DNA from 2 places in the Synechococcus sp. 60AY4M2 genome. Region 2 is predicted to be linked to the other one. Evidence: riboswitches for the same ligand, from Rfam matches in the RefSeq annotation. Region 2 holds a riboswitch; the other holds the start of a gene.

What was found. Region 2 has a riboswitch for cobalamin ahead of SYN60AY4M2_RS10275 (sirohydrochlorin chelatase). Riboswitches for the same ligand answer to the same signal wherever they lie in the genome.
Region 1: it holds a riboswitch for cobalamin, as region 2 does, so the genes downstream of both, SYN60AY4M2_RS02665 (TonB-dependent receptor) here and SYN60AY4M2_RS10275 (sirohydrochlorin chelatase) in region 2, are expected to answer to the same signal.

Annotation. Positions count from the first base shown of each region.
Region 1 covers NZ_AUMZ01000001.1:604,768-608,760, forward strand. The annotation lists gene SYN60AY4M2_RS02660 (DUF1565 domain-containing protein) at 1-1,651, shown strand, start outside; cobalamin riboswitch at 1,743-1,884, shown strand; gene SYN60AY4M2_RS02665 (TonB-dependent receptor) at 1,924-3,867, shown strand; gene SYN60AY4M2_RS02670 (DUF1636 domain-containing protein) at 3,965-3,993, shown strand, end outside.
Region 2 covers NZ_AUMZ01000001.1:2,335,712-2,339,704, reverse strand. The annotation lists gene SYN60AY4M2_RS10280 (heavy metal translocating P-type ATPase) at 1-1,865, shown strand, start outside; cobalamin riboswitch at 1,994-2,130, shown strand; gene SYN60AY4M2_RS10275 (sirohydrochlorin chelatase) at 2,160-3,188, shown strand; gene SYN60AY4M2_RS10270 (hypothetical protein) at 3,300-3,993, shown strand, end outside.

The DNA.
Region 1 (3,993 bases), 1.7 Mb from region 2:
CTTACTGCTGGCGGCAGGAAGGGATCCCAGTTGGGCGCAAACTTCCCTGGACACCGGCCTTTTGGAGAAGCAGGCCCTGCCCCAAGCGCCGCCGCTGCCGGACGACCGCCCCGCCATTTTTGTGGATGCCGCCAATGGCAGCGATACCCAAGGGGATGGATCCCGCAACAACCCCTTCAAGACCATCACCCATGCCATCAGCCGGGCGCCAGCCGGCAGCATCATCCAGCTTCTGCCGGGGGTGTACAGCGCAGAAAGCGGCGAAGTCTTCCCCATCCGCCTCAAGGCCGGCCTTATCTTGCGCGGGGACGAGTCCACCTTGGGAGAGGGCTACCTGATCGATGGCGGCGGCACCTACATGAGCCCGACCTTGGCCCGGCAAAACGTTGCCCTGCTGGCAGAGACCGGCTCAGAGGTGCGGGGGGTTACCCTGCGCAACCAGGGTCGGCGCGGCTACGCCCTCTGGGTAGAATCGGCTTCCCCGCGCATTCTCAACAACAGCTTTGTGGGCAGCATCCACGACGGCATTTTCATCGCCGGCGCCTCCAACCCCTGGATAGAAGGCAACCGCTTCTACAAAAACGGGGCCAACGGCATCTCCGTCTTGGGCACCTCCCAGCCCACCATTGTCAACAACCTCTTCCAAGAGACCGGCTTTGGCCTCACCATCGACCAGCGCTCGGCGCCGATTGTGCGCAACAACCGCATCCTGCAAAACCGCACCGGCATTGTGGTCGGCGGCAGCGCCCGTCCCATCCTGCGCAACAATCTCATTGCCCGCAACCTGGAGACTGGCCTGACAGCTATCACCACCGCCCAGCCAGATTTGGGCACGGCTTCGGATCCCGGCAACAACATCTTTGAGGGGAACGGCCAGTACGACATCCACAACGCCACCCGCGGCCTGCGCCTCAACGCCAATGGCAACCAACTGGCCGGCAAAACCAAAGGGGAGCTGGATCTGGCCGGCCAGACCACGGTGGCTGCGCTGCCCAGCAACGCCCCGCCACCCATTGCGGCAGGCGGCTTGACGCTGCCCACAACTCCGCAGGCCGAGCCTCCGGCTCCCAGCAGGGATCCCCAGCCGGCGGCGGCCTCTCCCACCTTGCCGGTGGTGACGGTGCCCCAATCGACTGCCCCCGTTCCCCCTCCTGCAGCGGGATCGGGAGGGCGCATTTTGCCCAGTGCCCCCCCTCAGCCGGCAGGCGCTCAACCCCAGGAGTTTGTTGCCGTCCCCTTCACCCCCGATGGCTCCACCACGCCTGCCCAACCGGTTGAGCCTGCTCCTGCCACTCCCGTCCGCCAGCAATCTGTGGCTCCTCTCACGGATATTACTACCCTCCTGCCACCCCCGGCTCGCCGACAAGCGGGCAGCAGCCCAACAACCCCCCCTGTTCCCGTTGCCGCGGCTCCAGAACCGGCGGTAGCCCCAGCAGAGTCGGCCACCCGCTTTCGTGTGCTGGTGACCCCCAAGGGCAGCGACGATTTGCAGCGGCTGCGGCAGCTCGTCCCCGAAGCGGTGGAGACCGTGTTCAACGGCAGGAGGGTGCTGCAGGCCGGCCTCTACGACAGCCGCAGCCAGGCCCAGTCAGTCTTGGATCGGCTGTTGGACGCCGGCTTTGACGCGGTGGCGGAGATGATCTTCCGTTGACCTCACTGCCCAGGGATCCCCCCCGGCAGGATAGGAACTCCCCAGCAGGGAATGTATGATGCCTAGCACGGCTTTTTCCAGAGCAATGGGGAGGAAAGCCGTGCCGTCAGGTTGTCCTGGGGATCAGCCAGGGCAAGCAATGGGGAAAGTCCGGTGCAAATCCGGCGCTGTGCCGCAACTGTGATGGGCTGAGGCCCTCAGTCAGGATGCCCGCCTGCGGCTTTGGCTCAAAGCTTAGCCCTTCCGCGTCGCACGGAAGCAGGAGCAACCGGATGAAAGTAACTGTATGTCTCAGCCTTGGGCTGGGGATCTTGAGTTTGGGGATCCCGGCCTGGGGGCAGGCAATCTTGGATACCGGCCTCAGCGCCGAGATTTTGAATCAACCCGTCACCACCCCGTTTCGCCGTCCCGGCCTGCTGCGAGAGTCTTCCCGCCCAGTCTACGTCATCACCCGCCAGCAGATGCGCCAGCAAGGGGCAAGGACGGTGCAGGAAGCCCTGCGCTACTTGCCCGGGATCCTCAGCAATGGCACAGCGGGAACTCAGTTGGGAGCTCTTAGCTCTCAATTCATGCGAGGGGCGCGAACGGCGCAGGTATTGGTGCTCTTGGATGGCCGCCCTCTCAACGATCTGGGTTTTTTCGGGGGGTTTGACCTCTCCCAAATCACCACCGATGTCGTCGAGCGAATTGAAGTCTCCCCCGGCGGCGGCTCTACCCTGTACGGCTCAGACGCCGTTGGCGGCGTGATCAACATCGTCACGGTGGAGCCGCAGCCAGAAACGGAGACGGTGCTGGAAGCGGCGGTCGGCAGCTACGGTCTCAATGAGCAAGGGATCCAAAGTCGCGGCCAAGCCCAGGATCTGGGCTGGGTGCTCAGCTATCGCCGTCTGCAAAGTAACAACGACTTTCCCTTTGCCATTGAGCGGCTGGGCAAGTCAGGCAGGCGGGAAAACTCGGCGGTGGAGTACCACAACTTGCAGGCCAAGCTCACCTGGCAACTGGCCGAAGATCAAGTCCTAACAGCCAACGCCCTCTACCTCAACAAAGCCTTTCGCGTGCCCGGCAGTGTAGAGTTTCCCTCTCCCGACGCAGAGCAAAACACCAACGATCTGCTGCTGGATCTCAGTTGGCTGTGGACTCAGGAAACAGGATCCCTGCAGGCAAGAGTCTTTTTGGACGATCTCAACTACCGCTTCAGCGCTCCGCAAAGCCAGGGATCCCGCGACGTCATCTTGCGCAATGGCTGGGGATCCCAGCTTCAATATGCTTGGCAGGCCGGCGAAAACCTAGAGGGAGTTTTGGGGGCAGATTATCGCTCTATCTCAGCCCGCAATACGACTTTTTCTTTTGCCAGGGGTTCTGCCAATATCAACTACGACGATACGGTTAACCAGGGGGCCCTGTTTGCCCGCCTGGACTACAGCCCGGATCCCCAGTTCCACCTCGACCTGGGCATCCGTCAGGACTTCAGCAGTTTGGCCAACGGCTCGGCCACCTCGCCGGCTGTGGGGATCCGGTGGGCAGTTGCCGAGGGAACTACCTTGAGGGCCAGCTACGCCGGCAGCTTTCGCACCCCCTTGATCTCGGAATTGTTCTTTCGGCTGCGCGGCTTTTTTGAAGTGGATGGCAACCCCAATCTCCGCCCAGAGCGAGGGGAGAGCTTGGACATCGGCCTGGATCAAACCTTGGGAGATTTTGGCCTGCTGCGCTTAACTTTTGCCCACAACCGCATCCGCGATGGCATCACCTTTGTCAGCCTTGGGCCGCGCCGGGGAACCTATGAAAATATCGGGCTGGTCGAATATACCGGCCTGGAAGCGGCTTTAGATTTGCGTTTGGGGGAAAACTGGACGCTTTTTGCCAACTATACCCTCAATGATCCCATCATCCGCGCTGCCCTTAACCCGGCCACAGTTGGCAAAGAGCTAGCCTTTGTAGGAGCCGATAGCTTCAATCTAGGCCTAAGCTACCGCCACGAGCAGGGCTGGTACGGCTCGATTTTGGTCCATCACATTGGGAGCTTTTTTACCAACAATGCCAATACGGAATCCCTGCCAGGCTACACCACCGTGGCTCTGCGCGGCGGGATCCCGTTGGCTGAGGCCCTGAGCCTAGAGTTGGGGATCGACAACCTGCTGGATGAGCAGTATGAAGTTTTCCCCGGCTATCCCGGAGTTGGCCGCACGCTGAGGGTGAACTTGCGGGGGCAATTTTAGCGATATCCCAGGCTGTTTTTAACTCTCCGGCTGACCACTTTTAGCGAGAACTTTCCAAGTTGATTGTCTGCTTTACGGTTTAGTTTGGATGCAACTTATGGCGATCTCAACCAACTCTCTATCTCC
Region 2 (3,993 bases):
TGCAGTTGCTGCTGACGGCTCCGGTGCAGTTTTGGGTGGGCAAGCATTTTTATCGAGGCGCTTGGGCCGCTTGGCAACGGCGCTCGGCGGATATGAACACGCTGGTGGCCTTAGGGACGAGCGCGGCTTTCTTCTATTCCATTTTCCCAACGGTTTTCCCCGACTCTTTCCATCGGCAGGGACTGCATCCCGATGTGTATTACGAAGTGTCGGCGGTGGTCACCACCTTGATCCTGGTGGGCAAGTGGATGGAGCAACGGGCTAAGGGGCAAACCTCCGAAGCCATTCGCAAGCTGATCGGGCTGCAACCGAAAACGGCGAGGGTAATCCGCCAGGGGGTGGAGCAGGATGTCCCCATTCGGGAGGTGCAGGTGGGGGATCGGATCCGGGTGCGCCCCGGCGAGAAGGTGCCGGTGGATGGGGTAATCCTAGAGGGATCCTCCACCCTCGACGAGTCGATGGTGACCGGCGAGAGCCTGCCTGTACTCAAATCGGCGGGGGATGAGGTGATTGGGGCAACGCTGAATCGGACGGGCAGCTTTGTGATGGAAGCGCGGCGGGTGGGCAAAGACACAGTTCTGGCCCAGATCGTGCGCTTGGTGCAGGAAGCTCAGGGATCCAAAGCCCCAATTCAACAGGTGACGGATCGGGTGACTGCCTGGTTTGTGCCGGCAGTGATCGGGGTGGCAGTTCTAACTTTCGTGCTCTGGTGGGTGCTGGCGGACAACCTGACGCTGGCCTTGGTGAACACGATTGGGGTGCTGATCATCGCCTGCCCTTGTGCGCTGGGGTTGGCAACCCCCACCTCGATCCTGGTGGCCACGGGACGAGGGGCAGAATTGGGGATCCTGGTGAAAAGTGCCGACAGCCTGGAATTGGCCCACCACTTGCGCACGGTGGTCTTGGACAAAACTGGCACCCTGACCGAAGGTCGCCCTACCGTCACCGATATTTGGGCCCACGGCTCCTCTCCCCTGACGGTGTTGCGCCTGGCAGCGGCGGTGGAGCGGCACTCGGAACATCCTTTGGCCCAGGCGGTGGTGCAGAAAGCCGAAGCGGAAAAAATTGCCATCCCTCCTGCCCAGCATTTTCAGGCAAGGATAGGCAGTGGGGCAGAAGCCTGGGTGGAAGACCAGTGGATCCGCATCGGTCGGCTGAGCTGGCTACAGGAGATGGGGATCCCTTGGGATCCCTCTTGGTCAGAGCGGGTTCAGAATTGGGAAAGCCAGGGCAAAACGGTGATCGGCGTAGCGCAATCCCAGAGTCTGGTGGGGCTGTTGGCCATTGCCGATCCGCTCAAACCCACCTCTCCTGAGGCAGTGCAACAGCTGCAACAGATGGGTCTAGAGGTGATCCTGCTAACCGGGGATAACCCCACTACGGCCCAAGCGATTGCCCGGCAGGCAGGCATTCAGCGGGTAATTGCCCAAGTCCGCCCCGATCAGAAGGCAGCTTACATTCGCAGCTTCAGACAACCTCGACACCGGGTGGCGATGGTGGGAGATGGCATTAACGATGCTCCGGCTCTGGCAGAAGCCGATGTGGGGATCGCCATTGGCACAGGTACGGATGTGGCGATGGCCGCCAGCGATATTACCCTCATGTCGGGGGATCTGCGGGGAGTCGCCACAGCCATTCAACTCAGCCGGGCCACCCTCAACAACATCCGCCAGAACCTCTTCTTCGCCTTTATCTACAATACGCTGGGGATCCCGATTGCCGCTGGGGCGCTCTATCCCTTTACAGGCTGGTTGCTCAACCCTATGCTGGCGGGGGCAGCCATGGCCCTGAGTTCCGTTTCGGTGGTCGCCAATGCCCTGCGCCTGCGACACTTTCAGCCCCCCAGACCAGCGGGCCGGCGTTAGGCCCTCTCCCAGGGGCAAGGGGGATTAGCGCGGCAACAGTTTTGCTGCCCTTTGAGCATGAGTCTGCCGTACCGCTCATGCCTCAGGGCTATCTTCTGGCAGACAAGGACATCCCCCCCAGGGGGCTTGGTGAACGACAAGCGGCAAGCTAACCTAAAAGGCTCAGGCAGACTGGGGAAAGCGCGGTGCAAGTCCGCCACTGTGACGCAACTGTGATGGGATCCCTCCCTCAGCCAGAACACCCACCTGCCGTTGTCCTGTACCCCTTGCGATTCACAAGGAACGGAGTTTTTTGTGTTGAATACCCTCAGTGTTTCCCCTCCGCTTGCGGTTGGGCAGTCTCCTGTTGTCCCCCTGCCCCTGTTGCTCATCGGCCACGGATCCCGTGACCCTGAAGGGCAGCAAGCCTTTCTGGAGCTGGCCCAAGTTTATCAATCCCTCACCCCCCATCGGCCGGTGATCCCCTGCTTTTTGGAGCTAGCCCAGCCCAGTATTGCCCAGGGGGTGGAACAATGCTTGGCCCAAGGGTGGCAGGAGATCGTGGCCCTGCCGCTGCTGCTTTTTGGGGCGCGCCACAACAAGTTCGACGTGACGGTGGAGCTGGATCGTCTGCAGGCCCTCCACCCGCAGTTGCGCATCCACTACGGCGGGCCGCTGGGGATCCGGGTCGAGATCTTGCAACTGTTGCGGGAGCGATTGGCCACTCTGCTGGCTGCCCAGCCGCAGCAGATCCCAGGGGCGGAAACGGTGTTGCTGTTTGTCGGTCGCGGCTCCAGCGATCCCGAAGCCAACGCCGAAGCCTGTAAGCTGGCCCGGCTGCTTTGGGAAGGATCCGGGTTTGCTGCCGTGGAAACCTGCTTTATCGGCATCACCCATCCCCGCCTGCCGGTGGGTCTGGAGCGGGCCCTCTCTTGGCAGCCGCGCCGGGTGGTTGTGCTGCCCTATTTTCTCTTTACAGGGGTGCTGGTGAAAAAAATCGAGGCGGCGGTGCAAGAACGGCGACGCCAATACCCCGAGATCGACTGGCTGATGCTGCCGGAATTGGGCCTTGTGGACGCGGTGCTGCACAGCCTGCAGCAACTGGAGCAGGAAGCTCTCCAGGGCCAAACCCTGATGAACTGCCACCTCTGCAAGTTTCGCCTGGCGGTGAGCGCAGAGCTGGGAGCGGGGCATACTCATCACCATGACCATGACTCCCATGGGCACGGATCCCATCACCATCACTCTCACCATCACCACAACCACGGCCATACCCCCGCAGCAGCAGCGGATCCCTGGGCCGAATTGCAGAGCTACCACCAGCGGGCTTGGCAAGTGCCCTAAGCGAGAAACAGAGGCTGCCGGCGGGATAAACTGAGATGCAGGCAGGCGATCTGTGAACCTGACCTCTGGTTCTCCTGCTCCGGTGGTTCTGCTAGCGAAAAAACAGAAACGATGATGTTCTCCCGCTCCTCTTGGGTCTCAGGTGCCGCTGCCGCGGGGAGCGGGATCTTTGTCTTCGCGTTGGTGGTGGGCCTGCTGGATCAGATCCTGCCGACCCTGCCCAAGGTTTCCCTGTCCTTGGCCGGGATCCCTGGGCTCCTGGCTGCAATTGGGGCCTCCTACGGGGTTTGGCGGCTGGTTCAGATGGGTCTGCAGTCGCATTCCTGGCCTGACTTTCGAGAATCGCTGTTGGCGGCTGTGTCTCCCTTCGATCCTGCCGATCACGGTGGTAGGCCGCGGCAACCCGAAGTGGATCCGCGTCCTCTGCAAGTGGCTGAGGAGATCCGCCAAACCCAGCTTCGCCACCAAAAGATCCTCGACCGCACCAAGCAGCAGGTGAAAGCCGAAATCCAAACCTGCGAACGCCCCCAAGCGCAACTGCGCAGCGAGCAGCAGCGGTGCCGAGTTCTGCAGGCCCAAGCCCAACGGTTGCAACGGCACTTGCAAAATCTCCAAACATCACCCCCGCCCTCTTCCCCAAACTCCAAACCGGCCAAACCCACACCAGAGCGGGAACTGCGCCACAGGCTCCGCCAACTTCAATCGCAAGTTACCACCCTAAAAATAGAGCTGGAACGGCAAGGGATCCAACTGCAGCAGTCGGAAGCCGAGCGGGCCCAACTCCAGCAGCAGCAGCAAAAACTTA